Regions from separate parts of the Pectobacterium sp. 1950-15 genome, predicted to be linked through region 1. Evidence: predicted binding sites of a transcription regulator. Region 1 holds the regulator's gene; each other region holds the start of a gene.

Region 1 (8,040 bases):
CGACGTTTGAGACACTTGCGCAATAATGACAGGAACAGCAAGCGCCGATAATTTACGCGCTTCTGTCAGATACTGTTGCACGGATACCTTCCTTGAATGACTTAATTTTGCTAGCGGGATGAATAGTCTGGATATGAAAAACGTCAAGAATAAAACGAGAACGTTATTGTAACGACTTAATAAAAGTAAACCAGCTTGAAAGAGAATATATTCTTTTTGTTACGCTGCGGTTTCGATAATGTCTGACGCACCGTATTCCGGTTTGGTTTTCCGCGGAATATCGGGCACACTGCACAACGTCATTTCTTTGTTTTTAAGAGGCAAACCGCATGTTTACCGGTATTGTTCAGGGCACCGCGCCGGTGGTGTCGATTGAAGAAAAATCCAATTTCCGCACGCACGTTGTCCAACTCCCGCCTGACCTGCTGCCTGGACTTGTGCCCGGTGCCTCGGTGGCGCACAACGGCTGTTGCCTGACAGTAACTGCCATTGATGGCGATCGTGTCAGCTTCGATCTCATGAAAGAAACGCTGCGACTAACGAATCTGGGCGATATTCATGAAGGCGATGTTGTGAATATTGAACGTGCCGCGAAATTCGGTGACGAGATTGGTGGACACGTCATGTCGGGCCACATCATGTGTACGGCGGAAGTGGTGAAGATTCAGGTTTCAGAGAATAACCATCAGATTTGGTTCCGTCTGGCAGACGAAGCGCTGATGAAATACGTGCTGCATAAAGGCTTCGTCGGGATTGATGGCATCAGCCTGACGGTAGGGGAAGTGACCCGCGGACGTTTCTGCGTACATTTAATTCCCGAAACGCTGAACCGCACTACGCTAGGGCAGAAACGTCTGGGCAATCGCATCAATATTGAAATCGATCCGCAGACACAGGCCGTAGTGGATACGGTCGAGCGCGTGTTGGCGAGTAAGCAGGCGAGTGACCTGGGCAAAGAAGAGTAGTTTTCGCGTTGCCTGTACTTGTAAACCGGACGAATAGCCTCGTCCGGTTTTTCTTTTCTGTCAGCGTGAAACGCGTAATCCACCCTCGATCCCATTCAGGCTGAACACGACTTGCCAGAGCTGGAGCGTTCTTGCTCTGAAAGCGCCGGCACAAAGGTTGAGATAGTAGCTGAACATCCGGCGGAAACGGACAGGGTAGCGTGTAGAAAGCTGTGGCCAGCTTTGCTGAAAGCGCGTATGCCACGCCATTAATGTGCGATCGTAATCGGCCCCGAAATTGTGCCAGTCCTCCATCACCATGTAAGGCTCACTCGCCTTCGCAATGTGCTGTATGGAGGGGATGCAGCCGTTGGGGAAGATGTATTTATGAATCCAGGGATCGACATGCGGATCGGTCTTATTGGCCCCGATGGTATGTAGCAGAAACAGCCCGTTAGGCTTTAGGTTACGCCGTACGACGCGAAAATAGCGGTCATAGTTGCGCGGCCCGACGTGTTCAAACATGCCAACCGATACCACGCGGTCAAATTGCCGATCGAGATCGCGGTAATCCTGTCGTTCAATGGTGACGTTCAGATTCTGACAGCGCTGCTGTGCCAGCACTTGCTGCTCTTTGGAAATGGTGATGCCATAAACCGAAACGCCGTAGTGACGCGCCGCGAACTCGGCAAGCCCACCCCAGCCGCAGCCGATATCCAGCAGCGTCATCTCCGATGTGAGCTGGAGCTTTTCGCAGATCATGGCGAGTTTATCTTCCTGCGCCTGTTCCAGCGTTTGTGCCTGTTTCCAATAAGCGCAGGAATATTGCATATAAGGATCCAGCATCAGGGTAAAGAGGTCATTACCTAAGTCGTAATGGGCTTTACCGACAACCTGAGCACGCCTGCGGGATTGCAAATTCGTGACGCGGGAGAGGGCGACCCTCGTGAGATCGTGCAGGCGACGGGGTAATTTAGCCTCCAGCCCCGCCCGCAGGACGCGATGGGAAAACATATCCAGCCGTTCACACTCCCACCAGCTATCCATGTAACTTTCTCCCAGTCCCAGCGATCCCTCGCGCATAACGCGTTTAAAAAAATCGGGATGGGTCACGCGGATGTCAAAAGGGCGGGGGCCGTTGATGGTGATATCCGCTGCATCCAACATGTCTTGCACGATGTGGAACCAGGGCGCGATATCGTCATCCCATTCTTCTGTATAAGGTAAACCCATCATGTCTCCTTAACTTTATGTAAAAGTATCGTAAAACATACTGGACAGCACTTATCGCAGCCGACGTATCGACTATCACCAGAGAAAATGAAACGCGGTATTAAATTTAGAACTACTTCAGCCAGCATACAAGGGAATTGGCTGAAGCAGGGAGGGAAAGCAGACAGGAATAAGAAAATTGTCTGTACAGAATTTGTGGCTAGCGGCGATAGTCGAGGTAAGGGCCGTCTGCGACCGAGCGGCGCTCAATCAGCGTCGGGTGTACTTCGATGACGTGCGCATCTTCCCGCTTACTGGTAATACGATCCAGCAACATCGCAAAGGCGGACTGCCCCAGACGCTCTTTCGGCTGATGGATGGTGGTCAACGCAGGCGTAAAGAAACGCGCGTGGCGCACATTGTCATAACCGATCACCGAAATATCTTGCGGCACGCGCAGACCCAGTTCGTCTGCCGCACAGATGGCGCCCATCGCCATAATGTCGCCACCGCAGAATACGGCCGTTGGCCGCTGTTTCTGCGCGAGAATTTGATGCATGGCTTTATAACCGGATTCCGGCTCAAAATCGCCCTGAACAACCCACTCTTCACGCACGGTGATATCGGCTTCTTTCAGCGCTTTTAAAAAGCCGAGGTAGCGTCCGCTGCCGGTGTTACGTTCTTGAATACCGGGAATGGCACCAATATCCCGATGGCCGCGTTCGATCAGGTAGCGGCCTGCCATATAACCGCCTTCAAAGGCGTTATCGATAATCGTATCGGTAAAATCGCTGTGCATCTGGCCCCAGTCCATCACGACCATTGGGATGCTGCGATAATCTTCCAGCATAGCCAACAGCTCAGGTGGATATTCGGCGCACATTACCAGCAGGCCGTCGACGCGTTTTTGCGCCAGCATGGAGAGATAAGCGCGCTGTTTACCGATGTCGTTATGCGAATTACACAGTACCAGCGTGTAGCCTTTGGCATAGCAGCTGTTTTCGACGGCTTCGATGATCTCAGCGAAATAGGGGGCTTCGCTGGATGTGGCCAGCAAACCGATTGATTTGGTGTGATTAACTTTGAGGCTGCGGGCGACGGCGCTGGGCGAATAGTGCAACTCTTTGATTGCCGCCCTGACGGCTGCCTTAGTCTCTTCGGCGACGAAACGTGTTTTATTGATCACGTGCGATACGGTTGTGGTAGAAACGCCAGCACGCTTTGCCACATCTTTAATCGTTGCCATCTAAAAATGACTCCTGAACTTACCTGTTACAGACGTAAGTATATTGTTAATCGTTTGCCTACGTTTAATGTTCTTCTTCTAAGCTAAAAAACAGGATTTCAGAAGGAGAATGCCGAATGTTATACCGAAGGGATCTGGGTTGACGTTTTTCGACTGATACGCAGCGCTTTCATAAACAGCGGATTGTGTCCGATTTATCATGAAAGGGAAAGGGCTAATTTATACTATTAGTGATGCATTCGTCCGAGATTTTTCACTGGAATTATGAAAGAATCGTAATAACCCTATTATTTGTAGATTTAATTGCCTAAATGGGTTCGGCTGTGAATGGCGGTGTCTTTTTTCAGATGACGCTTTCAGGTGAAATTTTCAGCTAAATTTATTCGCTAATAAGGAGTGGTTTATGGATACAGATCTGAAGATGTCTTTGCTGACAACCGTTGGCTCGTTGGCTGTCATCATCGCGTTTAGTTTTATTGCGGTGCTGAACTAACCGAACGGTGTCTTTGCACCGGTGAGGTATTCGGACACGTTTATGCTGCATAAACGTGTCCGAGTCGCTGTTCTTCACATCGTTTTTCTTTACTACGTACAACCTGTCTTTTAACGAATTGTCTGCGGTGTGACCACGCGACGCGCGCCAACGTAGTGTTCCTGCCAATAATCTTCACTCAGCTTGCTGATTCGAATATCTGAACCTGTACGCGGAGACTGGATAAATTTCCCTTCTCCCAGATAAACCCCGACGTGATCGGCCGCGCCACGATTATTGATGCGGAAGAACACCAGATCGCCGCTTTCCAGTTCGCTCTTTTTAATCGGAGCGGCATCACGTAGGTGATACATTTCGTTAGCAGTGCGTGGAATTTGGATCTTAACGACATCTTTATACGCATAATAGACCAGTCCACTGCAGTCGAATCCGGTAAAAGGAGATGAGCCGCCCCAGTGGTAAGGCTTGCCTATTTGGCTCATCAGCTTATTCATTGCTGTCGTTTTGGCATGTTGATAACGTTTTTTATGCGCTGCGCTCAGTGCCATTCCTTTTTCAGTGGGCGCTGGATTTTTATCCGTTTTTCCCTTGAGCGCGGTTTTCTTCAGCCCGGTTTTGACTCTGGCCTGTGCCGTTGTCTGTTTATCTTCTTCAGGCTTCAGCTTTTTGAGATTTTTTTTCACTAGCGCGGGCGTGCTACTTTGCGTCCGGGACGGCTTTTTTTCTGTTGATTTGTTCGCGCTGCGGGGTTTGGTTTTGGTGCTAGCTGCGGTAGGTTCTGGTTTTTTGCTTTTGATCGGTGTTGGTGATTTGGCATTACCCTTTGTCTGACGGCTTTTCTTATTGGTTTCTTCAGCGGTGCTTTTCTTCGGCGCTGAATGCGGGGTATGCGGCGCAGCCTGAACGACATTCAGGGATAGATTGCTGAAAAATAATATAAAAAGAGTAATAAACAAGCGCATAATAAAAGTGACCGAACATAATCCTTAACTCGCTCAATCCGCACAGTATTCCTGAAAACGGCGGCATAAAAAAGTGGGCATGGCCGCTTTATTCATACAGAATAGTGAAAAAACGTTAATAGTTGTTTTTTTGATTGATTTATCAACGCTTTCTGGTGTTGATTTCATCAAGGGCGAATAACTTGCAGGGAAAATACCCTTACAAAAAATGGCGTTTTTTTGTGGCTAGTGGCATCGGTACAATATCACTGAGTCAATGTCGCTGTCGTAGTATCTCTGACGGCGGCTCATGGCTAGCGTTTTGGGCGTTAGCCATCCTATAAGATTTAAGGAAGCAAGAAGATGACGACACCGACAATTGAAAAAATTCAGCGCCAAATTGCTGAAAACCCGATTCTGCTGTACATGAAAGGCTCCCCGAAATTGCCAAGCTGCGGTTTTTCCGCACAAACGGTTCAGGCGTTGTCTGCATGCGGCGAGCGTTTTGCGTATGTTGATATTTTACAGAACCCGGATATTCGCGCTGAGCTGCCAAAATACGCGAACTGGCCGACATTCCCGCAGCTGTGGGTTGACGGTGAGCTGATTGGCGGTTGTGATATCGTGGTTGAAATGTTTCAGCGTGGCGAACTGCAACCGCTGATCAAAGAAACGGCCGACAAATACAAAGCGCAGCAGGCCGATCAAGAGTAATGCTTTCTTTTGACGTAATGACGATGCCAAATGTTGTTACGATGCGAGCGTAAATCCTTCCAGCGGGTGCCTTATGGCACCCGTTTTTTGATCTCTGGCTTTCCCGTTTTTTCAGTCTTCAGCTGACGCGTCTTCCAGCGAATTTTCTTCCAGCGCAATCGGCCACCCACCCAGACGTTTCCAGCGGTTAACCAGCTCACAGAACAGCAATGCTGTCTGATTGGTATCATACAGCGCGGAGTGTGCCTGGCTGGAGTCAAACGCAATACCCGCAGTAATACAGGCTTTAGCAAGGACGGTTTGGCCTAACACCAGCCCGCTGAGTGCCGCGGTATCGAAGGTGGCGAAAGGGTGGAATGGGTTGCGTTTTAGGCTACAGCGCTCCGCTGCCGCCATCATGAAACTGTGATCGAAGGTGGCATTATGCGCCACGATAATGGCGCGGTTGCAGCCTTGATCCTTGATCCCTTTACGCACGACTTTGAAAATTTCATGCAGCGCATCGTATTCGCTCACGGCGCCGCGCAGCGGGTTGGTGGGATCAATGCCGTTAAACGCCAGCGCGGCGGGTTCGAGGATCGCGCCTTCGAATGGTTCAACATGAAAATGTAGCGTTTCATCTGGCTGTAACCAACCGTCTTGATCCATTTTTAATGTTACCGCCGCAACTTCCAGCAAGGCATCGGTTTTCGCATTAAATCCGGCGGTTTCAACATCAATCACTACCGGGTAAAACCCACGAAAACGGCCGCTCAGGGCGTTCAGATCACTTTTATCAGCCATTTGTCTCTTAGTTGTTAGCAAAACGCAGCGCGCATTATTGCAAATTTTGACTGGAGATGCAGCATGCTGTTGCCGTTCAAACGGCGGAGGTGGCAGAAGAAAGGGAGAGAACAGGTGCCGATGCAGCACCTGTGGAATGACCAGAGATTAGTGGCCGATGCCGTTACCCGCGTGGGCGTTTTCGATCAGTTCGATTTTATAGCCGTCTGGATCTTCAATGAACGCGATGACGGTTGTGCCGCCTTTGACCGGGCCAGCTTCGCGCGTGACATTGCCACCCGCTTTGCGGATACGCTCACAGGTTGCGGCAACATCGTCGACGCCCAGTGCGATGTGACCATAGGCGTTGCCCAGATCATAGCTGTCGACGCCCCAGTTGTAGGTCAGTTCGATAACTGCACCTTCGCTCTCTTCGGTATAACCGACAAAAGCCAGCGTGTATTTGTATTCGGTATTCTCGCTGGTGCGCAGCACGCGCATTCCCAGAACCTGAGTATAGAAATCGATAGAACGTTGTAAATCGCCAACACGCAGCATGGTGTGAAGTAAACGCATAGTGTCCTCGTTAAAAAGTGCAACAAAAGGGAAGTATAGCGTTGTGGCTCTGTCGAGTCCAAGCTGTTGGGATGATGCTAAAAATGCGACACTATGGTGAGGTTTGTGTTAAAACGTACTAACAGGAGGGGTAAATAGCGCGTTGGGTCATTTTTAGACCGCCTGGCGTGTAAAAAAAATCGTCAGTTATTACAATGGTTACCTAATTATTTTCATTGTGACTGTCCGTTTGGGCTTGCCAGCGGTAAAGAACAGGGCTTCAATAAATAGAGTTGTAGCGGGAGGTGTTGTGCCAGAGCAACTTGAACTCTTTGTTGTCCCTAATCCATGCCGTGGTATTTGTCAGGCGGATGAAGGCGGGTATTGTCGCGGTTGCTTTCGCAGTCGTCATGAGCGCTTTAGTTGGGGCCAAATGAGTGATGCGCAGAAACAGGATGTACTGCGTTTGTGTCGGCAGAGAATGAAACGCTCACAGCGTTCAGAGAAAACCGATACGCCAGCAGAATCCCGTCAGCCATCGTTGTTTTAAGTCATCTTGTCTTAGATGATCTATTTACGTGGAATTTTGTTTAAGCAACGCAGGAGCGTTCGATTGAATAAAATAAGCCCGAGATCATTTTTAAAAGACTTTTATTTGATAGAATCTATTCTTTGATGGTTCTATTTTTACAACAATAAAGTCGTTTCTTATTTTATAAATCAGAGTTGATTGCAATCCAGGGATATAACTTAGCGTGCTAACAATAAGGAGAGGTGATGGAATTGCCATTAGGATCTGATTTAGCCCGTCTGGTGCGCGTGTGGCGTGCGCTGGTCGATCATCGATTAAAACCACTTGAGCTGACCCAGACGCATTGGGTTACGCTGCATAACATATACCATTTACCCCCTGGTCAATCGCAGATTCAATTGGCCAAAGCGATAGGCATTGAGCAACCCTCATTAGTCCGAACGCTGGATCAGCTTGAGGAGAAAGGGTTAATCACTCGCCATGTTTGTGCGCACGATCGTCGGGCAAAACGTATTATGCTGACCGAATCAGCAGAGCCGATCATACAGGCAGTCAATGGCGTAATTAGTCATACACGTAATGAAGTATTATTTGGAATTACGCCGGAGCAGGTTGATGAATTAGCGCTGCTGGTTGCGCGC
Region 2 (8,040 bases), on a different contig from region 1:
CTCGGCGTGCTGGGCGACTGGGATCGCCCCTATCTGACGATGGATTTCAAAACCGAAGCGAACATCATTCGTGCGCTGGGTCGCATCATTGAAAACGGCCACCTGCATAAGGGTGCGAAGCCAGTTCACTGGTGTGCGGACTGTGGTTCCGCGCTGGCGGAAGCGGAAGTCGAATATTACGACAAAACCTCTCCATCCATTGATGTGGCGTTCAACGCCAGCGATGTCGCGGCGGTATTAGCTAAATTTGGCGTGAGTAGCGTAGACGGCCCTGTTTCGCTGGTGATCTGGACGACGACGCCGTGGACGCTGCCGGCAAACCGTGCGATTTCACTGAATGCGGAATTCGATTATCAACTGGTGCAAATTGACGGTCAGGCGTTGATTCTGGCGGCCGATCTGGTTGAAAGCGTGATGAAGCGCGCAGGTGTGACCCAGTGGATCGTTCTGGGCGACTGTAAAGGCGCCGATCTTGAGCTGCTGCGTTTCAAACACCCGTTCCTGAGCTTCGACGTACCGGCTATTCTGGGCGAGCACGTGACGCTGGATGCGGGTACCGGTGCGGTGCATACCGCCGGTGGTCACGGCCCTGACGACTATGTGATTAGCCAAAAATACAATCTGGAAATCGCTAACCCGGTTGGGCCGAATGGCTGCTACCTGAGCGGCACCTATCCTGAACTGGACGGCAAATTCGTTTTCAAAGCCAACGATCTGATCGTTGAAATCCTGCGTGAAAAAGGCATGTTGCTGCACGTAGAGAAATTACAACACAGCTACCCGTGCTGCTGGCGTCATAAGTCGCCGATCATTTTCCGTGCCACGCCACAATGGTTTGTCAGCATGGATCAGAAAGGCCTGCGTAAGCAGTCGCTGTCTGAAATCAAAGGCGTGCAGTGGATCCCGGATTGGGGTCAGGCGCGTATCGAAGCGATGGTCGCCAACCGTCCTGACTGGTGTATCTCCCGTCAGCGTACCTGGGGCGTGCCGATGTCGCTGTTCGTTCATAAAGAGACGGAAGAGCTGCATCCGCTCACCGCTGAGCTGATTGAAGCGGTGGCGAAACGTGTTGAAGCCGACGGCATTCAGGCATGGTGGGATCTCGATCCGGCCGATGTACTAGGCGCAGACGCTGACAACTACGTCAAAGTGCCGGACACGCTGGATGTGTGGTTCGATTCTGGATCGACGCACGCGTCTGTCGTGGATGTACGCCCTGAATTCGGCGGCCACGCGGCGGATATGTATCTGGAAGGGTCTGACCAACATCGCGGCTGGTTCATGTCTTCCCTGATGATCTCTACGGCGATCAAAGGCAAAGCCCCTTACCGGCAGGTACTGACTCACGGTTTTACCGTGGATGGTCAGGGCCGCAAAATGTCCAAGTCGATCGGGAATACCGTGAGTCCGCAGGACGTGATGAATAAGCTGGGTGCTGATATTCTGCGTCTGTGGATCGGTTCAACAGATTACTCCGGTGAAATCGCCGTATCTGATGAGATCCTGAAGCGTTCTGCCGATGCCTATCGCCGTATCCGTAACACCGCGCGTTTCCTGCTGGCGAACCTGAATGGGTTCGATCCACAGCAACATATGGTGAAACCAGAAGATATGGTCGTGCTGGATCGCTGGGCGGTCGGCTGTGCGAAAGCGGCGCAGGAAGAGATCCTCGAAGCGTATGAAAGCTATGATTTCCATCGTGTCGTACAACGCCTGATGCAGTTCTGCTCGATCGAAATGGGTTCATTCTATCTGGACATCATTAAAGATCGTCAGTACACGGCCAAAGGCGATAGCGTTGCGCGCCGTAGCTGCCAGACCGCGCTGTACCATATCTCTGAAGCACTGGTTCGCTGGATGGCGCCGATTATGTCCTTCACTGCGGATGAGATCTGGAACTACCTGCCGGGCGAGCGTGCACAGTACGTCTTTACCGAAGAGTGGTATGACGGTCTGTTCTCGCTGGATAGCGCAGAAACCATGAACGATTCGTTCTGGGCGGATGTCCTGAAAGTGCGTAGCGAAGTGAACAAAGTCATTGAGCAGGCGCGTAATGACAAGCGCATCGGCGGATCGCTGGAAGCCTCCGTTACGCTGTATGCCGATGCCAATCTGGCGGGCAAGCTGAACCAGCTGCGTCAGGAACTGCACTTCGCGCTGTTGACGTCAAAAGCGCTGGTAGAACGTTATGAAAATGCGCCGGATAGCGCGCAGGCAACGGAACTCACCGGACTGAAAATTGCCTTAAGTGAGGCAGAAGGGCACAAGTGTCCACGCTGCTGGCATTACGAGACGGATATCGGTAGCAATGCCGATCATCCTGAAGTGTGTGGTCGCTGTGCGACTAACGTGGGCGGTAACGGCGAAGAGCGTAAATTTGTCTGATGAATAAAATCTGTTCGAGTGGACTGCGCTGGCTCTGGCTGGCGGTGCTGGTTTTAGTTATCGATCTTGGCAGCAAGCAGTGGATCCTTGCCCACTTTGCGCTGGGGGATACGGTGCCAGTGATGCCTTCTCTGAATCTGCATTACGCCCGTAACTACGGCGCAGCATTCAGCTTCCTGGCGGATAAAGGCGGCTGGCAACGCTGGTTCTTTGCTGGTATCGCGATTGCTATCGTGGTTGCGCTGCTGGTGATGATGTACCGTGGCAGCGTCAAACACAGGCTGAATAACATTGCGTATTCGCTGATTATCGGCGGTGCGCTGGGCAATCTGTTTGACCGGACGTGGCATGGGTTTGTCGTCGATTTCATCGATTTCTATGTCGGTGACTGGCACTTTGCCACGTTTAACCTGGCCGATACCGCCATTTGTATTGGTGCGGCGCTCATCGTACTGGAAGGGTTTTTCAGTACGCATGATGATACTGATACCGTTAAGCAAAAGGGTCACTGATGTCCGAGACTGTGCAGCACAACAGCGCGCTGCTGGTGCATTTTATTCTCACGCTGGAGGATGGCTCCACGGCCGAGTCTACGCGTGAGCGCGGCAAGCCAGCGCTGTTCCGCCTTGGCGATAGCAGCCTATCTGACGCGCTGGAACAAAATCTGTTGGGATTGAAACGTGGTGATAAACGCAAGTTTACGCTGCCGCCGGAGTCGGCCTTTGGGCCGACCAATCCGAACCTAATCCAGTTCTTCTTGCGTCGTGATTTCGCTCAGACCGGCGTGCCGGATGTTGGCACCATCATGCTGTTCAGCGGCGTTGCCGGGAATGATATGCCGGGGATTATCCGCGATGTGACCGAGGAATCGGTTACCGTGGATTTCAATCATCCTCTGTCCGGTCAGGCGATTACCTTCGATCTTGAAGTGCTGGATATCGATCCCGTACAACAGGAGGTGTCCCATGCAGATCCTGCTGGCTAATCCACGCGGCTTTTGTGCCGGTGTCGATCGTGCTATCAGCATTGTGGAGCGTGCGCTGGAGCTATTTGGTACGCCGATCTACGTCCGTCATGAAGTGGTACATAACCGCTATGTGGTTAACGGGTTACGCGAACGTGGTGCCATTTTTATTGAGCAGATTGAAGACGTGCCGGACGGCGCGATTCTGATTTTCTCGGCACATGGCGTTTCGCAAGCGGTACGCAATGAAGCAAAAAGCCGTGACCTGACGGTATTCGATGCGACCTGCCCGCTGGTAACCAAAGTGCATATGGAAGTGGCCAGAGCCAGTAAGAAAGGCGTAGAAGCGATTCTTATCGGGCATGCCGGACACCCTGAAGTTGAAGGGACGATGGGGCAGTACAGCAATGCGGATGGTGGCATGTATCTGGTGGAATCCCCCGAGGATGTCTGGCAGTTACAGGTAAAAGATGAAAGCAACCTGTGCTTTATGACGCAAACCACGCTTTCTGTTGATGATACCTATGCGGTGATTGATGCGTTGCGTGAGCGTTTCCCGCAGATCGTCGGCCCGCGTAAAGATGATATCTGTTATGCCACGACCAATCGTCAGGAAGCCGTTCGCCATTTGTCAGATAAGGCGGATGTCGTGTTTGTTGTGGGCTCTAAAAATTCCTCAAACTCCAACCGTCTTGCTGAATTGGCACAGAGAGCGGGGAAAGCGGCTTATCTGATTGATTCAGCTGAAGATATCCAGGAGTCATGGGTAGAGGGCGCTGCGCATGTTGGGGTAACCGCAGGCGCATCCGCACCGGATATCCTGGTACAACAGGTGATTCAACGCCTGAAAGCATTAGGCGGCAAGGTTGCCGTTGAAATGCAGGGGCGCGAAGAAAATATCGTCTTTGAAGTGCCGAAAGAGCTGCGTGTTGAAGTCAAACAGGTCGATTAGCGCTGTTTCTGCGATAGGGCTTCGGCTCTATCGCTGTTATTCCCCTCCGTTTTCTCCCCCTGTATTCCCTCATGAAAATGTTAATGCATAAAAATGAATTTTTATGCGTTATGCCATATGGTTTATTTTTGACCTTCCCTGCATGTCTTCAAACGCTTCACGGTTTTTCATCGCTTCCAGACGCGATTCTGCCGCCTGTGATGAGACAGTTTTGCTGATTTTCTGCGGCTTCAAACAGTATTTTCTAATCTGGTGGTAAATCCGCTGGCGATAGTGCGCAGTGCCCGTTAACCTGATGTTATTTTTATGTCGTCAGGATCAAAAAGAGAGAGACATTATGAAGGATTCATCCATCCGTATTGCTGTTGTAGGCGCGGGCGGCCGTATGGGACGCCAACTGATTCAGGCCATCGAGCAAATGGACGGCGTGGTATTGGGCGCGGCGCTGGAACGTTCTGGTTCGTCTCTGATAGGCAGCGATGCCGGTGAACTCGCCGGGTTGGGTAAAAGCGGTATTACCGTGAATGAAAGCCTGGATGCCGTGCAGAATGATTTCGATATCTTGATCGACTTCACGCGCCCGGAAGGCACCTTAGCGCATCTGGCATTTTGCCATCAGCACCGTAAGGGCATGATTATTGGGACAACGGGCTTTGATGACGCAGGAAAGGCGGCGATTAAGCAGGCCGCACAAGATATCGGGATTGTGTTTGCAGCGAACTTCAGCGTCGGCGTTAATGTCATGCTGAAGCTGCTGGAAAAAGCGGCCAAGGTCATGGGCGACTATACTGATATTGAAATCATCGAAGCACACCATCGCCACAAAGTGGATGCGCCGTCTGGCACCGCGCTGGCGATGGGCGAAGCGATTGCCGATGCGCTGGGACGCGATCTGAAGTCTTGTGCCGTGTATGCGCGTGAAGGTCATACCGGTGAGCGCGATCCGAAAAGCATTGGTTTTGCGACCGTGCGGGCGGGTGACATTGTTGGTGAACATACGGCGATGTTTGCGGATATTGGCGAGCGCGTTGAGATTACCCACAAGGCATCCAGCCGCATGACGTTTGCCAATGGTGCGGTAAGGGCTGCAATCTGGATTCGTTCGAAAGAAAACGGTCTTTTTGATATGAAAGATGTGCTTTCTCTGGATGATTTATAGTTTTTAATTTTTTATAAAAAATCATATGTTACTGATAAAGGTGATTATTTTTACTATCACCTTTATTTTTAAGCTTTTAGTTTGAATTTTTTATTATCACTTGTTTTTATCTGTTTTTTATTCGATTTTTTAGCGGCGATACTTCCCCTTTACTCCTGAAATGCCCTTTGCTGGCGATTTGTTATCCTTATTTTAACGATGTTGCCTCGCAACCGTTTACTTACCTAAGTTGATGTGGTTTTTTACGTCAGTGGATGGCTATTTATTTCGGAAAGCATAAAAATAAGAGAAAAAAAGCGGTTTGGGTAGACAATCAGGAAGACCATCATTAAAATGCGCCCAATTTGCCAAAAATTGGCCTTACAGGTAGTTTTTGCATTGATTTAGTGGCTCGAATCTGAATTAATATGCAAATAACGTGATTTTTTATTCCTTGGAGGGTGTTTTGATTAAGTCAGCGCTATTGGTTCTGGAAGACGGAACCCAATTCCACGGTCGGGCCATTGGGGCAGAAGGGTCGGCAGTGGGGGAAGTGGTCTTCAATACGTCGATGACCGGTTATCAAGAAATCCTTACTGATCCTTCCTATTCCCGCCAGATTGTCACTCTCACTTATCCCCATATCGGTAATGTCGGCGCCAATGCCAACGATGAAGAATCCCCCTCTGTACAGGCTCAAGGTCTGGTTATTCGCGATTTACCTCTGATTGCCAGCAACTACCGTAGTGAAGAAAGCCTGTCTGAATACCTCAAACGCAACAACATCGTCGCCATTGCTGATATCGATACCCGTAAACTGACCCGTCTGCTGCGTGAAAAAGGCGCGCAGAATGGCTGCATCATCGCGGGCGATGCGCCGGATGCCGCTGTTGCGCTGGAGAAAGCGAAAGCGTTCCCAGGGCTGAAGGGAATGGACTTGGCAAAAGAAGTGACGACGGCAGAAAGCTACAGCTGGTTACAGGGAAGCTGGACGCTGGAAGGCGAATTGCCTGCGGCGAAAAACGAAAGCGAACTGCCTTACCACGTTGTGGCTTATGACTACGGTGTGAAACGCAACATTTTGCGTATGCTGGTGGATCGCGGCTGCCGCCTGACGGTCGTTCCGGCGCAGACACCTGCCGAAGATGTGCTGAAACTGAATCCAGACGGCATTTTCCTTTCTAACGGCCCGGGCGACCCAGAGCCGTGTGACTACGCGATTCGCGCGATTAAAACCTTCCTGGAAACGGATATTCCGGTATTCGGTATCTGCCTGGGTCACCAACTGCTGGCGCTGGCGAGCGGTGCGAAGACCATCAAAATGAAGCTGGGTCACCACGGCGGTAACCATCCGGTAAAAGATCTGGATAACAACTGCGTGATGATCACCGCACAGAACCACGGCTTTGCGGTTGATGAAGATAATCTGCCTGACACGCTGCGCGTTACGCATAAATCCCTGTTTGACCACACGGTCCAAGGGATTCACCGCACGGATAAGCCAGCGTTCAGCTTCCAGGGGCACCCAGAAGCGAGCCCAGGCCCGCATGATGCTGCGCCACTGTTCGACCACTTTATTGACTTGATTCAGACTTACCGTTCTTCAGCTAAATAATCAGGAGCGAGAAAATGCCAAAACGTACAGATATTAAAAGCATCCTGATTCTGGGCGCAGGCCCGATTGTTATCGGCCAGGCGTGTGAGTTTGACTACTCGGGTGCACAAGCCTGTAAAGCACTGCGCGAAGAGGGCTACCGCGTTATTCTGGTGAACTCTAACCCGGCAACCATCATGACCGACCCGGAAATGGCCGATGCGACCTACATCGAGCCGATTCACTGGGAAGTGGTGCGTAAAATCATTGAAAAAGAGCGTCCAGACGCGGTGCTGCCAACGATGGGCGGCCAGACCGCGCTGAACTGCGCGCTGGAGCTGGAACGTCAGGGCGTGCTGGCGGAGTTCGGCGTCACCATGATTGGTGCAACGGCGGATGCGATTGATAAAGCAGAAGATCGTCGTCGTTTTGACGTCGCGATGAAGAAGATCGGTCTGGACACGGCGCGTTCTGGTATCGCACACACGATGGAAGAAGCACTGGCTGTGGCGGCTGACGTTGGCTTCCCGTGCATCATCCGTCCTTCCTTCACCATGGGCGGCACCGGCGGCGGTATCGCTTACAACCGCGAAGAGTTTGAAGAGATCTGCGAACGCGGTCTGGATCTTTCACCAACCAAAGAGCTGCTGATTGATGAATCGCTGATCGGTTGGAAAGAGTATGAGATGGAAGTGGTGCGTGATAAGAACGACAACTGCATCATCGTCTGCTCCATCGAAAACTTCGATGCTATGGGGATCCACACGGGTGACTCCATCACCGTCGCACCGGCACAAACGCTGACCGATAAAGAATATCAAATCATGCGTAACGCCTCGATGGCGGTACTGCGTGAAATCGGTGTAGAAACTGGCGGTTCCAACGTTCAGTTCTCGGTGAACCCGAAAACTGGCCGTCTGATCGTGATTGAAATGAACCCGCGCGTATCGCGTTCTTCCGCGCTGGCGTCTAAAGCTACGGGTTTCCCGATTGCGAAAATCGCGGCC
Region 3 (8,040 bases), on a different contig from region 1:
TTTTGAACTGGCTGTATCACGTCCGAAAGTTATCAACCGCGTTATCGACGGCCGTAACCAAGAGCCGTTTGAAAACGTGACGCTGGACATCGAAGAACAGCACCAGGGTTCAGTCATGCAAGCCATGGGTGAGCGTAAAGGTGATGTGAAAGACATGATTCCAGATGGCAAGGGTCGTATCCGTCTGGATTACCTGATTCCTGCTCGTGGTCTGATCGGTTTCCGTACCGAATTCATGACCATGACGTCTGGTACAGGTCTGCTGTACTCCACGTTCAGCCACTACGATGACGTGCGTCCGGGTGAAATCGGCCAGCGTCAGAACGGCGTACTGATCTCTAACGGTCAGGGTAAAGCCGTCGCGTTTGCGCTGTTCAGCCTGCAAGATCGCGGTAAGCTGTTCCTCGGACACGGTGCAGAAGTGTATGAAGGCCAGATCATCGGTATTCACTCACGTTCTAACGATCTGACAGTAAACTGTCTGACCGGTAAGAAACTGACCAACATGCGTGCATCAGGTACTGACGAAGCAACCACGCTGGTTCCGGCGATCAAAATGTCTCTGGAACAAGCGCTGGAGTTCATTGATGACGACGAACTGGTTGAAGTTACGCCACAGTCTATCCGTATTCGTAAGCGTCACCTGACCGAAAACGATCGTAAACGCGCTAGCCGCGGCAGCAAAGACGTCTAATTTCAGACGGATTTGTATGTTACGCAACAGGGCACCTTCGGGTGCCCTGAATTTTATGCGCTTTCTTCCACTTTAACCTTTCCTTATATTTCCTCCCTGTTCAGTTTCGCCATTTCCCGCTACAGTGAAAATCCTACGATTACGTCAGGAGGTGGCTGCCATGCTGTATATCTTTGATTTGGGTAATGTCGTCATCGATATTGATTTCAAAAGAGTATTAGGCGTCTGGAGTAATCTGAGCAGTGCGCCACTCGCGACGTTGCAAGAACGTTTCGTCATGGGCGAAGCGTTTGAACAGCATGAGCGGGGCGAGATCAGCGATGAGGAATTTGCGACCAGGCTGTGTCAGGAAATGGGCATCGCCCTGAGCTTCGAGCAATTCACCGCTGGCTGGCTGGCTATTTTTGTGGCGTTGCGCCCTGAGGTTATCGACATCATGCAGCGCCTGCGTCAAGAAGGACACCGCGTGGTGATTTTGTCGAATACTAATCGCCTCCATTGTTCACACTGGCCGGCATTGTTCCCGGAAGTGGGGGCAGCGGCTGACAGGGTCTATCTGTCACAAGACATTGGATTACGTAAGCCAGAATTGGCGATTTATCAGTATGTCCTGACGCAGGAAGGCGTTACGCCAGCGCAGGCTGTCTTTTTTGACGATAATGCCGCGAACGTCGATGCCGCACAGAGTTTGGGCATTCACAGCATTCTGGTGACCGATCGTCAGGTGGTGCCGGATTTTTTTGCCATGCAGGCAACGACAGCTAAAGCATGATTTATATCGCAGGGGCGGACACGGCCTCTATTGGGAATGATGACATCAGGAGTAGTTGGGTTTTATGATTGCGCTAATTCAGCGAGTATCCAGCGCCAGCGTTACGGTAGAAGGCAGTGTGGTTGGGGAAATCGATAAAGGTTTGCTGATCTTGCTGGGCGTTGAGCAGGGCGATGACGAACAAAAAGCCACGCGACTCTGCGAGCGTGTGTTGGGTTACCGCATATTCGGTGACGATGACGGGAAAATGAATCTCAATGTTCGTCAGGCTGGCGGCAACGTGCTGGTGGTTTCGCAATTTACGCTGGTGGCTGATACGCAGCGTGGCATGCGGCCTGGGTTTTCTCGCGGTGCACATCCCTCGGAGGCCGATCGCCTCTATCAGTATTTTGTCGGACAGTGTCGTGAGCAGGGCGTTCACACAGAAACTGGGCAGTTTGCGGCGGATATGAAAGTGGCATTAGTGAATGACGGTCCGGTGACGTTCTGGCTACAGACATAATGTTGCAGGCACCGTTGCCGCTATCGCGCTGTGTATCCGTTTGTCAGCGGTCTGATCTTATGAACCCTGATGCAATAAGGCATCTCGGTATAGAGGAAGGGTTATGTATCATCTGAGAGTACCTGAAAGCGCAGAAGAACTGGATGCGTACTATCAATTCCGCTGGGAAATGCTGCGTAAACCTTTGCGCCAGCCGTTAGGCTCCGAGCGCGATGCCTATGATGCTCTGGCACATCACCAAACCGTGGTGGATGAGCAGGGAAGGCTGGTCGCGATAGGCCGTCTTTCCATTAACGCGGATAATGAAGCGGCAATCCGCTTTTTAGCGGTTCACCCGGATGTGCGGGGGAAAGGGTTAGGCACGTTGCTTGCGATTACCCTGGAGTCCGTGGCGCGTCAGGAAGGCGTCAAACGCGTGGTCTGTAGCGCCCGTGAAGACGCAATGGATTTCTTCTCCAAGCTGGGTTTTGTTAACCAGGGCGAAATCACTGCGCCACAAACAACGCCTGTGCGGCACTTTCTGATGATCAAACCAGTGGCGACGCTGGATGATATTTTGCACCGCCCTGACTGGTGCGGACAGTTGCAACAGGCCTGGTATGAGCACATCCCTCTGAGTGAAAAGATGGGGGTGCGGATAAGCCAGTACACCGGGAAGAAATTTATCACCACCATGCCTGAAACGGGCAATCAGAACCCGCACCATACGCTTTTTGCCGGCAGCATGTTTTCTCTCGCTACGCTCACCGGTTGGGGACTGATCTGGCTGCTGCTGCGTGAGCGGCACCTCGGCGGAACGATTATTCTGGCGGATGCGCACATTCGTTACAGCACGCCGGTGAGTGGTCGGCCGAGTGCTATTGCCGACTTAGGGTCGCTGAGTGGCGATCTGGATCGTCTGGCGCGTGGGCGTAAGGCGCGCGTGCAGTTAAACGTCGAGTTGTTCGGTGATGACAATAAAGGGGCGCTATTTGAAGGGGTCTATATTGTGCTGCCAGCTCAACCGGATGCGCCACTGGAAGCAGGCGGGTCGGAAGCGGACTAATTCATGGTTGAGTTGTATGACGCGCTTTCTGTTAGTAAATCACCCTCGGCACCAGCCAGCAGCACCTCGTGATACCCGCATCTTGTCATAGTAACCCCCATGATTTTCACGGGGGTTACCCTGTCGTTTCAGCACGCTATGTTGCTGCGTCTGTTTTGCCCGTCCGTGTTTTGAAAACGTAATCGTTATTGCGTTTCTGTCACAGCCCCCTGATGCATTTGTTGCCTTATCGGATGGTCGTTGCTATCCACACCTTGTAGCATGCCAGTTAGCGTCGGCTTCAGTGGTGTATCGGCAGCAAGCCGCCCATTCAACTGCAATTGCAGATTCGTGTTGCCTGTCGGTGCGGTTGCGGGTTCTGGCCATCCCCAGCGAATCAGAATATCCAGTGGCACAGCGCGCCCCGTCAGCGACAGGGAGACATTGCGTGCCGGTTGCTGGCTGATGGTCGCCTTAGCCTCCAGCATGCCATTTTGCGTAAATGCGCTGAGTTCGTTAATGGCGATCTGGCTATCGTTGGCTACCAGTGCCAGTGAAGGGCGGCGCACATCGACTTTATTGAACGTCGCGTCGCTGGCATTAAGATTCAACGATCCTGTCCAGACTCCCCACTGGTGGTCACGTGCTAACAGCAAATCACTGCCGTAGCCATCCAGCGCAGTGAGCTGGAACGGGAAATCCGGGTTGATATCGATCAGCAGGTTGCGATTGGCCGTGAATTTTCGCACATTCACTTCTTCCAGCCATGATGGCAGCGTCGCTTGCCACCGCTGACGCCAGTCGCCGGGGAGTGTGTACTCCATCCCGGCGACAACAAATTCGTTCAGCTGTAAGCGTCGATTACTACGTTGCCAGTTGCCGTTGGTTCGCAGTAAACCGCCTTCCCAGCGTGTGGAAAACTGTTTGATGTTAACGCCTGCCGGTGACAAATCCAGATTCACGATAGGGTCGATAAGGTGCATGTTGCCGTTCACAATGTCGGTTGCATTGAACGACAGCGTTCCGCCTTCGCTCTGCCAGTCATTCTGCTTAAACGTGACATTTTGCAGGGCAACATCCAGGTCGATAAACGCCCATCCCGGCCCTTCAATACGGGCATCAATCAGATCAAAGCGGTTGACCGTAACAGAAGGCAGCTCGGTCACGGGCTGCCAGAAGGCTTCCGGCGTTCTCTGTGTTTGCAAACGGACATTGCTGAGTCGCAGGTTACCGATCTGCCAACTTCCGTCTTCTGCGCGGCTGGCGTTGCCCGTTAGCTGCCCTTGAGCAACATCGGCGCCGAAGTTGCTCAAAATCAGCTGATTATGGTTGATTTCGCCCTGAACCAAGACCTGGCTGGCAGGAATGTCGTTAAGTTCGAGTGAACGAGCGCTGAGCTGGAACTGCCCCTGCTTGCCCAGTAGATAGCCCGCCTCGGGTTGCCACGGCATGATGCCGCCGTTGATTTGTTGGCCATTCAGACGCCAATCGCCGTCCTTTGCCTGCAGTGCCATCGTACGCAGCTGTAGCACATCGGCTTCGATAGGGAGTGTGGCGGCCTGTGAGGAAAGATTTAACGTACCACCTTCCAGTTCCAGGCTGGCGAAATGATGTGGTTCGGTAATCTGACGCACGCTAAAGCCGGCTGAAACCTGCTTGGCGGTGAGCGTCGGCGGCTGGTTTTTCTGACCAAAACTGACATCGGTGAGTTGGATATGATCGGCTGTTGACCAGTCATGATTGATTTTGCCCAGTGACAACTGGTAGTCGGTGTTCTGGTTTACCCAATTACTTACCCAGCCTGCCGCCCAACTGGTTTGCAGTAATACGTACACGACTACCAGCGCTAAAAAGGCCAGTAGCAGTAGGGTCAGCAATAATTTCCCGATAAATTTCATCGTGTCAGTCCATGCCAATCGTCAGGGAGAACTGTTCTTATGCCGCAATTTCCCTGAAGGCTCAATAGGTAATGCTGTTACAGACAGTAAAAAGCGAGCGGTGTTGCATCACCGCTCGCTTTTACATGAACTGAACAGAAATTATTGCGGGCTGGCGCTATTTTTCTTCGTGAGGGAAAACCAAATTCAGCACGATTGCGGTAATCCCGCCAGCGGCAATACCGGAAGACAGTAACGTTTTAATCCAATCCGGCGCAAATTGCAGAATCAGCGGCTGCTGCGATACGCCAAGGCCAACGGCCAGCGACAGCGCAATAATCATGATTGCGCGACGGTTCAACGGCTCACGGGACACAATGCGCACACCGGACGCGGCGATCGTACCAAACATCACGATAGTGGCACCGCCCAGAACCGGCTCTGGAATATGCTGTACAAATCCGCTAACGGCAGGGAACAGCCCCAGTGCTATCAGCATCAGTGAAACCACGAAGCCCACATAGCGGCTGGCAACACCGGTAAGCTGGATGACGCCGTTATTCTGGCCAAAGCAAGAGTTAGGGAAGGTATTGAATACGGCGGAAAGGCAAGAGTTCAGACCGTTTGCCAGCACGCCGCCTTTTAAGCGCTTCATGTACAGTGGGCCTCTGACTGGCTGCTCAGACACGTCGGAGGTCGCGGTGATGTCACCGATGGTTTCTAACGACGTCACCATAAAGACCAGCATCAGTGGGATCAGCAGGTTCCAGTCAAAGCCTAAACCGTAATACAGCGGTGTTGGCACCATGATGGCCGTATCGTGTTGCGAGGATGTGTTTTCCGGCAGCATGCCCATCAGCCAGGCACCCAGATAACCCACCGCCATGGCGATGACCAGCGAGGCGACGCGCAGGTAGGGGTTACGCTGGCGGTTCAGCAGAATAATAACCAGCAGCACCACACCTGCCAGCAATAAGTTCTTAGGCGCACCGAAGGTGTTATTGCCCATCGCAGCATAGCCGCCGCCGATAGAGGTCAGGCCGACCTGAATCAGCGACAGACCAATGATCATCACCACAATGCCGGAAACCAGTGGGGTAATGATGCGGCGGGTTAAATGCAGGAAGCGTGAAAGAATGATTTCGGTGAAGGATGCGACCATCAGCGTACCGAACAGCGCCGCCATCATGGTGGGAACATCTGCACCACCATTCTTCAGTGCCAGTCCACCCATAATCAGTGGCGTCACGAAGTTAAAGCTGGTGCCCTGAATAGATAGCAGACCAGAACCGACAGGGCCCCAGGTTTTAATTTGTAGAATAGAGGCCAGACCGGAAGCGAAAAGCGACATGCTGATGATGCGCTGCGTATCCTGAGCGGGTAAACCTAATGCCTGACAGATCAGTAGCGCGGGGGTAATCACCGCAACAAACATGGCCAGCAGGTGCTGGCTGGCGGCGAACAGCGTTTGCGGCAGCGGCGGCCTGTCTTCAAGACGATAGATGAGTTCACTGCGCTGAGGTGCGGTAGCGGCTTCTGTTTGGGGCGTTTCCGTGGTGGTAGTCATGATGTAAGTTGGCGTTCCTGAAACGACAAAGAGCGCATTTTAATGATCTCTTTGTCGAAAGCAAACGTTTGCCAACTCATCTTTTCGATATGAATTTTGTCTGATAAGCAAAGCCTTATTATTTAACGGGATACTTTTAGGGAAAATGAAGAATGCGCTGCTGCGATTAGGCGTTGGTGTAGCGTACGCGCTCGGGTAGCCAGCGTTCGATTAGCGCAATGGCATGTTCGGGGTAGTGCTCGTGGAGATGGCGCGCAACGCGCTGCACCTGCGGAATCAGATCCTGATCGCGCAGGAGGTCGGCTACTTTGAACTCGGCATTACCGGTTTGCCGCGTACCTAATAACTCGCCCGGCCCGCGAATTTCCAGATCGCGCTGAGCGATCACAAAGCCATCGTTGCTATCGCGTAGAACCTGAAGCCGTTTCTGTGCGGTTTTGCTCATTGGCGTTTTGTAGAGCAGTACACAGTGAGACGCTACTGCGCCGCGTCCGACGCGCCCACGCAACTGGTGCAGTTGTGCCAGACCCAAACGTTCCGGGTTCTCGATGATCATCAGGCTGGCATTCGGTACATCCACACCCACTTCGATGACGGTGGTCGCCACCAGCAGTTGCAGCTCGCCCTGTTTGAAAGCCTGCATCACCGCCTGCTTTTCCTGCGCTTTCATGCGGCCGTGAACCAATCCGACCTTGAGATTCGGCAGCGCAGCCTTTAACTCTTCACTGGTGGCCTCTGCCGCCTGCGCTTCCAGTAGATCGGATTCTTCGATCAGCGTACACACCCAATAGGCCTGCCGACCTTCCTGCTGGCAGGCGCTATTCACGCGCTCGATGATATCGCTGCGGCGTGAATCCGGTATGGCGACCGTGGTGACGGGCGTTCTGCCCGGCGGCAGTTCATCAATGACGGACGTATCCAGATCGGCGTAGGCCGTCATCGCCAGCGTGCGGGGAATCGGTGTGGCGGTCATAATCAATTGATGAGGGTGAAAGCCCTGTTCTTCGCCTTTTTCCCACAGCGCAAGGCGTTGATGCACGCCAAAGCGGTGCTGTTCGTCAATGATAACCAGTGCTAGCCCGTTGAATTTCACCTGCTGCTGGAAAATGGCGTGCGTCCCGACCACCATGGAAACCTGGCCGTTAGCGATAGCGTCCTGCTGTGCCTGACGCGCTTTTCCTTTCTGTTTGCCAGCCAGCCAGCCCACTTCAAGCCCCAGCGGTTCAAACCACTGGCGGAAATTATGGGCGTGCTGTTCGGCCAATAGCTCTGTGGGCGCCATCAGCGCGACCTGTTTGCCGTTAGCAATGGCACGCAAGGCAGCCAGCGCGGCGACCAGCGTTTTCCCTGAGCCCACATCGCCCTGCACCAGACGCATCATTGGGAAGTCTTTTGCCATATCCGCTTCAATCTCGGCCACGACACGTTCTTGCGCCTGAGTGGGGTTGAACGGCAGCGCGGCGAGCAGGCGTTGCTTCAGGGCGTCTTGAGCCTGTAGCGGCGAGGCTTTATGTCGCTGCTCCCCGGCCCGTACGGCGAGCATACTCAGGTTATGCGCCAGCAATTCTTCCATAATCAGCCGCTGCTGCGCTGGGTGCTTACCG
Region 4 (8,040 bases), on a different contig from region 1:
GATGCCTGCGGATGAAGGCATTGCCAAGCACTTGCGCAGCCGTGAAAAAACGACGGTGCTGGTGGCGAACAAAACCGACGGCCTTGACCCGGATATGGTCACGGCAGATTTCTACTCGCTCGGAATGGGGGAAGTGTACCCGATTGCCGCGTCTCACGGTCGTGGTGTGACTTCATTGCTGGAAACGGTTCTGCTGCCGTTTGTACAAGATGAAATAGAAGAGCCTGTTGAGTTAAGCGAAGAAGAAGAGAACGCAGCTTACTGGGCAGCGTTAGAAGCGGACGAGCAGGCTAGCGAAGAAGAAGCTGAAGACGATTTCAACCCTGAAGATTTGCCGATCAAACTGGCGATTGTCGGACGTCCGAATGTGGGTAAGTCCACGCTGACTAACCGTATTCTGGGCGAAGAGCGCGTGGTGGTGTTCGACATGCCGGGCACGACGCGTGACAGTATCTATATCCCGATGGTGCGCGACGAACGCGAATACGTTCTGATTGATACCGCGGGTGTGCGTAAGCGCGGCAAAGTGACGGAAACGGTAGAAAAATTCTCCGTCATCAAAACGTTGCAGGCGATTGAAGATGCCAACGTGGTACTGCTGGTTATCGACGCGCGTGAAGGTATTTCCGATCAGGATCTCTCGCTGCTGGGCTTTATCCTCAATAGTGGGCGCTCACTGGTGATTGTGGTGAACAAATGGGATGGCCTGTCACAGGAAGTGCGTGAGCAGGTGAAAGAGACGTTGGATCTGCGCCTCGGCTTTATCGATTTTGCCCGTATTCACTTCATTTCCGCGCTACACGGCAGTGGCGTGGGCAACCTGTTTGAGTCCGTAACCGAAGCCTATGCGTGCGCCACTCGTCGCGTGAGCACGGCGATGTTGACCCGTATCATGCAAATGGCATCAGACGATCACCAGCCGCCGCTGGTGCGCGGCCGTCGCGTGAAGCTGAAATATGCGCACGCCGGTGGTTATAACCCGCCGATTGTGGTGATCCATGGGAATCAGGTGAAAGACCTGCCGGATTCTTACAAGCGCTATCTGATGAACTACTATCGTCGTTCGCTGGACGTAATGGGTACGCCGATTCGTATTCAGTTTAAAGAAGGGGAAAACCCTTTTGCGGACAAGCGCAACACGCTGACGCCAAACCAGCTACGCAAGCGTAAGCGTTTGATGTCACACATTAAAAAAGGTAAGTAATTTATTAACGGGGCGAATAGTGATATTCGCCCCGTTTTGTCAGAGACGAAACGAATCGCCGTTAACAAGACCAATAATAATCAAGGAGAGTCATGTCCTGGGAAACCTGGAGTTTTGCATTCAACGTCACGATGCCCAATGTGCTGATGCTGTTGATAGGTATCGCGTTACGCAAACTCAATCTGCTGAATGATGCGTTTTGTGATACGGCAATGCGGGTTGTATTCAATCTTTCTCTTCCCTGCCTGCTGTTTTTTAGTGTTGCGGGTAATCACCAGTCGTTTTCGGAACAGTGGCCGCTGGTGGTGTATGGCACGATAGGGACATTGGCGACATTTCTGCTGCTGGAAATCGCGGCGGTGAAGCTCGTCAAGGATCCAAAGGAACGTGGCATCTTTGTGCAAGGCGGGTTCCGTTCAAATACTGGCGTAATGGGGCTGGCGTTTGCGATGAGTGCTTACGGTGATGAAGGCATTGCTGTTGGCTCACTGTATCTGATGGTGACGGTGATTATGTTTAACGCACTGTCTGTCATTACGTTGACGCGCAGCTTGCAGCGGCAATCACCTGAACAGAAGATTCCGGTAAGCCAACTGCTGCGCGGTATTGTGACCAATCCGCTGATTATTGGTCTGCTTCTTGGTGCGGCCTACGGGCAAAGCCAACTGCCAATGCCGAGCGTCATCAAGCAGACCGGTGGCTTTATTTCCTCAATGGCGTTGCCGCTGGCGTTGTTGTGTGCCGGAGCCAGTCTGGAATGGCGTAGTATGTTCCGTTCGTCGAATGTGGCCGTGCTGTCTTCTGTGGCGAAGATATTCGTTGTGCCGGGGCTGCTCACGCTGGGCGGATGGCTTGTCGGATTTCGCGGTGTCGAACTGGGGATTATTTTTCTGTTTTCCTCAACGCCAACCGCAGCGGGTAGCTATGCAATGACGCGTGCGATGGGTGGAAACGCCACGCTGGCAGCCAATATTATTGGTTTGACGACGGTTGGCGCGTTTTTCATGATTGCTATTGGTCTGTATGTGCTGCGTTCTCTCGGTGTGATTTAACCTCTGATCATCACGCGTTATTGGTAGCAAAATGGAGGAAAAAGATGGATGCGTTTTGTCCTGATTGTCACCACGTGATGCTGTGGCAACCTGATGGTTCATTTTTATGTGAGGGCTGCCGACAGCATTATCTGCGTAAGGCGTCATGCCCTGAATGTAACCACTTACTTCAGGAACTGAAAGCCTGTGGCGCGGTGGATTACTTCTGCCAGCAGCACGGGATGATTTCCAAACGGCGGGTCGTGTTCAGCTATACACCTGCCGATTAAGCCTATTGCTACGCCTGTGCGCCGTTACGCCACAGCTCGGTCAGTTCCGGCGGCGCACGGTCTTCCGGGATCAGCAGGATAACATCGGCACACTGATTCTGCTGCGGGTGACGGTAGCTGATGTGGATGCGGTAATAGAACTGGTCACCGCGCCCCGGGCCGTCTGGTTCACCGGGATCGCGAGCCTGAGGAAAGGCATTACGGATCGCGTTACAAATGCGTTCCCGCTCGGGTGGCGTCACGCTGGCGAGCGTGAAGCGTCGCGACCCCGCCAGCTTGGGGATAAAGGCGAATCCCCCTTCACGCGCCAACTCAATGATGGCGTCTTCGTTGAGCTCCGGCAGCGTCTTCATAAGAACTCCTGACGAACCTCCACGCCCACGGTTTCCCACGACTGCATGACGATGTCTGCAACGGTATTGTTAAAACGCTTAGCGGCATGTTGGATCGTATGGCGCGCGAAAATTTCGAAATCCGCATTTTGCGGCAGTGACTTATCGCACAGCGTGTCGTACCAGATGCGGCCGGCTTTTTCCCAGGAATGCCCGCCCAGCGCGATGGCCGTCAGATAGAATGCCCGGTTGGGAATGCCTGAATTCAAGTGTACGCCGCCGTTGTCTTCGCGCGTATTCACATATTCGCTCATATGAGAAGGCTGAGGATCGATACCCAACAGTTCATCATCATACGCCGTGCCCGGCAGGGACATCGAGCGCAGCCCCATGCCGTGAATACCGTCTGCCAGCAGCTCGGCACCGATAAGCCAATCGGCCTGCTCAGCGGTTTGCCCCAAATGGTACTGTTTGACCATGGAGCCAAAGACATCGGATAGCGATTCATTTAACGCACCGGACTGACGGAAATAAATCAGTCCTGACTCGTGTTCGGTAATGCCGTGAGTGAGTTCATGCGCGACTACATCCAGCGCAATCGTGAAGCGATTAAAGATTTTGCCGTCGCCATCCCCGAATACCATCTGTTGCCCGTTCCAGAAGGCGTTCTGGTAATCCTGACCGTAATGCACGGTGCCCGTCAGCGGCAGCCCCTCGGCGTCCAGTGAGTGACGTTGGAAAATCTTCCAGAAGAAATCATAGGTGACGCCCAGATAGTTGTAGGCTTCATCGACGGCGATATCACCGTTGCTGGGTTGGCCTTCCGCACGCACCTGCTTGCCGGGCAACTGTTGCTGCTGTTCGGCATCGTGGATGCTGCGATTAGCCTGCCCGGCGGGTAATTTCTCATGGGGTTCCGGGCGTGGGTTGTGGCTGACCATTAATGACTGAACGTGCATCAGCGTCTGTTGCGCGCAGTGGCGCTGCTCGTCTGTGCCGTTTGCAATAATGCGATGCAAAATATAAGGGGGAATCACGCTACAAATCGGTCTGGACTTCATACCTCATCTCCTTGAAAACGCTCATCAGGGGTAACACAGACGATCAATAAAGCTCACTGTATTTTTATCCCATCTGCTTCACCGCTAACATGCAGCTTGCAGTATGACGGGCATAAATTTTAGTGAGCTAAGAATGAGTATAGTTCAGATGATAGGGGGAAGAATGGGGGATCGCCGTTGTTTTAGGATAAATCCCCATCCTGTGCGTTTTATGCCGATCGCGCGATTTTTATGACTGAGATGAGGGTTTTCGCCGCTTTTTCACAGAATCTGGGTTCGGCACCAGCGCCGTGACCTGACTTTCTACCCAACCGTCCTGCAAGCGAGTTTTCAGCGTTTCACCGGGGGTAATTTGCGTGACGTTTTTCAGTACCTTACCGTCTGGGGCGGTGGTGACGTTATAGCCGCGCGCCAGCGTCGCCAGCGGGCTAACGCCTTCCAGACGTGAACAGGCGATACCGAGCTTCTGCTTGTTCTGATTTAACTGGCGTTCCACTGCACTCTGCATCTGATAGCTCAACTGCTGTAAACGCTGTTGCGCACGATGGATGCGGGTCTGCGGCTGCTGTTGCATTAGGCGCTGTTGTAAGCGTTCACTTCGGCGTGAGGTCTGTCGAAGCTGCTGCTGCATGGCGTCATCCAGACGCTGGCGCAGTTTGACCAGTTGTGCCTGCTGACGGGCCAGCCGCAGTTGCGGATGTTGTTGCTGCAAGCGGTGGTGTAGACGAGTAAATTCCCGGTTGCGCTGGGCGAGGTAATAATCCATCGCCATTTCCAGCCGCTGGCGCTGGGACTGGATTTGGCGCAACAGTTCAAGTTGGTTACGACTCACTAACTCGGCAGCAGCGGACGGCGTGGGGGCTCGCAGGTCACCGACGAAATCGGCGATGGTGACATCGGTTTCATGGCCGACGGCGCTGACGATAGGAATGCGGCTGGCGAAGATGGCACGAGCCACCCGTTCATCATTAAAGCTCCACAGATCTTCCAGCGAACCGCCGCCGCGCCCGACGATTAACACGTCACACTCCTCTCTCTGGTTAGCCAGCTCAATAGCGCGAACAATCTGTAGCGGTGCGTCTGCGCCTTGCACCGACGTGGGATACACGATCACCGGCAGCGACGGATCGCGGCGCTGCAATACCTGCAAGATATCGTGCAGGGCGGCACCGCTGGCTGACGTAATCACGCCGACCTGTTTGGCGGGAGAGGGGAGCACCTGCTTAAACTGCTGGTCAAACAGCCCTTCGGCGGCAAGTTTCTGCTTGAGCTGTTCAAACTGTTGTTGCAACAGACCGTCACCGGCAGGCTGCATACTTTCCGCCAGCAGCTGATAGTCGCCACGAGGTTCATACAGCGTGATGGTGGCCCGAATCAGCACCTGCTGGCCGTTTTGTGGACGGAACGTCACCCTGCGGTTGCTGGTGCGGAACATCGCGCAGCGCACCTGTGCACGCTCATCTTTCAGCGTGAAATACCAATGGCCGGATGAGGGCTGAGAGAGGTTGGAGATTTCACCGGAGAGCCAAATCTGGCCCATTTCCATTTCCAACAGTTGTCTAACCGTCTGATTCAGTCGGCTAACGGTAAAAATTGCAGAGGAGGGAAATTGAGACATTGTGAGCCAGATCAAATTTTAAAACAGTCACTTAATTGATCGATACTACCTACCTGAAACAGGTAATCAAGCATTTTAGTAAAATAATGCTGGAGGCAACCGATTACGCTCTGTATAATGCCACGGCAATATTTTATCTATTCTTACATCCACCTTGGTGAGATATTGCCCATGCTACGTATCGCTAAAGAAGCACTGACGTTTGACGACGTCCTCCTGGTTCCCGCTCATTCTACTGTTCTGCCTAATACTGCCGATCTGTCCACGCAGTTGACGAAAAACATTCGCCTGAATATTCCTATGCTGTCCGCAGCGATGGATACCGTTACCGAATCCGGCCTGGCTATTGCGCTGGCGCAGGAAGGCGGTCTGGGCTTTATTCACAAAAATATGTCCATTGAGCGTCAGGCGGAAGAAGTAAGCCGCGTGAAAAAACACGAAAGTGGCGTTGTGGTCGATCCACAGACGGTCACCCCAGAAACGACGCTGCGTGAAATGAAAGAGCTGACCGAGCGCAACGGCTTCGCGGGTTACCCTGTCGTGGCAAAAGACAACGAACTGGTCGGTATCATCACCGGTCGTGACGTGCGTTTTGTGACCGATTTGGAAAAACCGGTTAGCGCATTCATGACGCCAAAAGAGCGTCTGGTCACCGTTAAAGAAGGTGAAGCGCGTGACGTCGTGCTGCAAAAGATGCACGAAAAACGCGTCGAGAAAGCGCTGGTCGTTGACGACAAATTCCACCTGATCGGCATGATCACGGTAAAAGATTTCCAGAAAGCAGAACGTAAACCAAACGCCTGTAAAGACGAACACGGTCGTCTGCGCGTAGGCGCGGCGGTTGGTGCTGGTGCAGGTAACGAAGAGCGTGTTGATGCGTTGGTTGCCGCAGGTGTTGACGTTCTGCTGATCGATTCCTCACATGGCCATTCCGAAGGCGTATTGCAGCGTATTCGTGAAACACGTGCTAAATACCCGAACCTCGAAATCATCGGCGGTAACGTCGCGACGGGTGCAGGCGCGAAAGCGCTGGTTGAAGCGGGCGTTAGCGCGGTCAAAGTAGGTATCGGCCCTGGCTCCATCTGTACTACCCGTATCGTGACGGGCGTGGGCGTACCGCAAATTACGGCGATCTCCGATGCGGTTGAAGCGCTGGAAGGCACCGGTATTCCGGTCATCGCCGACGGCGGTATCCGCTTCTCCGGCGACATCGCTAAAGCTATCGCAGCAGGCGCGGCCTGTGTCATGGTCGGTTCCATGCTGGCGGGTACGGAAGAATCCCCAGGTGAAATCGAACTGTATCAGGGGCGTTCATTCAAATCTTATCGCGGTATGGGTTCACTGGGCGCGATGTCCAAAGGTTCATCAGACCGTTACTTCCAGACTGATAACGCGGCCGACAAACTGGTGCCGGAAGGTATCGAAGGCCGCGTAGCCTATAAAGGCCGTCTGAAAGAGATCGTTCACCAGCAGATGGGCGGCTTGCGCTCCTGTATGGGGCTGACGGGTTGCGCGACTATCGACGCGCTGCGCACGCAGGCTGAGTTTGTACGCATCAGCGGCGCGGGCATTCAGGAAAGCCACGTTCACGACGTTACCATTACTAAAGAGTCACCAAACTACCGTATGGGTTCATAAGGTAATTTGCGGGCTGATTTAACCCGATAAACCCGGTACTATTGCCTGTCTTTTTAGGGCTATTCGCCGGGTTTACTTATTTTTTAGCTTTTTGGAACATGCTCCTCATGACGCAAAACATTCATCAACACCGCATTCTTATTCTGGATTTCGGCTCGCAGTACACGCAACTGGTTGCACGTCGCGTGCGTGAACTGGGCGTTTACTGTGAACTGTGGGCATGGGATGTCACGGAAGCGCAGATTCGCGGGTTTAATCCGAACGGGATCATCCTGTCCGGCGGCCCGGAAAGCACCACCGAATTTGGTAGCCCGCGCGCGCCAGAATACGTTTTCAACGCTGGCGTACCGGTATTAGGCGTGTGCTACGGCATGCAGACGATGGCGATGCAGTTAGGTGGCCACGTTGAAGGTTCCAACGAGCGTGAGTTTGGTTACGCGCAGGTAGAAGTGAAGACGGATAGCGCGCTGGTGCGTGATATTCAGGATGCGTTGAGCGCGACGGGCGCACCGCTGCTGGATGTCTGGATGAGCCACGGCGACAAAGTGACGGCAATCCCGGAAGGGTTTGAGACCGTTGCGAGTACCGATACCTGTCCGTTTGCCATCATGGCGAACGAAGAAAAACGTTTTTACGGCGTGCAGTTCCACCCGGAAGTGACGCACACCCGTCAGGGCCAGCGCATGTTAGAGCGTTTTGTCCGTGACATTTGCCAGTGTGAAGCACTGTGGACGCCAGCCAAGATTATCGACGATGCGGTGACCCGTATTCGTGAGCAAGTGGGCAACGACCAGGTGATTCTGGGCCTGTCCGGCGGCGTGGATTCGTCTGTGACTGCGATGCTGTTGCACCGTGCGATTGGTGAC

What was found. The regulator PurR, encoded in region 1, represses purine synthesis genes. The targets are predictions, from matches to a motif close to CANGCAAACGTTTGCNTG.
Positions count from the first base shown of each region.
Region 2: carA (glutamine-hydrolyzing carbamoyl-phosphate synthase small subunit) is a predicted target of PurR. The motif match lies at 5,666-5,683, and genes of this name have one in related genera.
Region 3: WCT94_RS12495 (nucleobase:cation symporter-2 family protein) is a predicted target of PurR. The motif match lies at 6,494-6,511, and genes of this name have one in related genera.
Region 4: guaB (IMP dehydrogenase) is a predicted target of PurR. The motif match lies at 5,629-5,646, and genes of this name have one in related genera.

Region 1 covers NZ_JBBBQR010000004.1:144,884-152,923, reverse strand. The annotation lists gene WCT94_RS06460 (MATE family efflux transporter) at 1-81, opposite strand, end outside; gene WCT94_RS06455 (riboflavin synthase subunit alpha) at 330-965, shown strand; gene cfa (cyclopropane fatty acyl phospholipid synthase) at 1,026-2,177, opposite strand; gene purR (HTH-type transcriptional repressor PurR) at 2,377-3,402, opposite strand; gene cydH (cytochrome bd-I oxidase subunit CydH) at 3,806-3,895, shown strand; gene WCT94_RS06435 (C40 family peptidase) at 4,006-4,857, opposite strand; gene WCT94_RS06430 (Grx4 family monothiol glutaredoxin) at 5,200-5,550, shown strand; gene rnt (ribonuclease T) at 5,662-6,333, opposite strand; gene gloA (lactoylglutathione lyase) at 6,481-6,888, opposite strand; gene WCT94_RS06415 (DUF1289 domain-containing protein) at 7,178-7,417, shown strand; gene slyA (transcriptional regulator SlyA) at 7,645-8,040, shown strand, end outside.
Region 2 covers NZ_JBBBQR010000010.1:144,161-152,200, forward strand. The annotation lists gene ileS (isoleucine--tRNA ligase) at 1-2,385, shown strand, start outside; gene lspA (signal peptidase II) at 2,382-2,897, shown strand; gene fkpB (FKBP-type peptidyl-prolyl cis-trans isomerase) at 2,897-3,370, shown strand; gene ispH (4-hydroxy-3-methylbut-2-enyl diphosphate reductase) at 3,351-4,301, shown strand; gene dapB (4-hydroxy-tetrahydrodipicolinate reductase) at 4,639-5,460, shown strand; gene carA (glutamine-hydrolyzing carbamoyl-phosphate synthase small subunit) at 5,906-7,054, shown strand; gene carB (carbamoyl-phosphate synthase large subunit) at 7,069-8,040, shown strand, end outside.
Region 3 covers NZ_JBBBQR010000009.1:194,272-202,311, reverse strand. The annotation lists gene typA (ribosome-dependent GTPase TypA) at 1-694, shown strand, start outside; gene yihX (glucose-1-phosphatase) at 855-1,466, shown strand; gene dtd (D-aminoacyl-tRNA deacylase) at 1,531-1,968, shown strand; gene fabY (fatty acid biosynthesis protein FabY) at 2,072-3,013, shown strand; gene WCT94_RS12500 (AsmA family protein) at 3,199-4,890, opposite strand; gene WCT94_RS12495 (nucleobase:cation symporter-2 family protein) at 5,048-6,436, opposite strand; gene recG (ATP-dependent DNA helicase RecG) at 6,603-8,040, opposite strand, start outside.
Region 4 covers NZ_JBBBQR010000022.1:60,225-68,264, forward strand. The annotation lists gene der (ribosome biogenesis GTPase Der) at 1-1,204, shown strand, start outside; gene WCT94_RS19030 (AEC family transporter) at 1,297-2,256, shown strand; gene WCT94_RS19035 (zinc ribbon domain-containing protein) at 2,301-2,525, shown strand; gene WCT94_RS19040 (protealysin inhibitor emfourin) at 2,534-2,878, opposite strand; gene WCT94_RS19045 (M4 family metallopeptidase) at 2,875-3,918, opposite strand; gene xseA (exodeoxyribonuclease VII large subunit) at 4,148-5,536, opposite strand; gene guaB (IMP dehydrogenase) at 5,708-7,174, shown strand; gene guaA (glutamine-hydrolyzing GMP synthase) at 7,282-8,040, shown strand, end outside.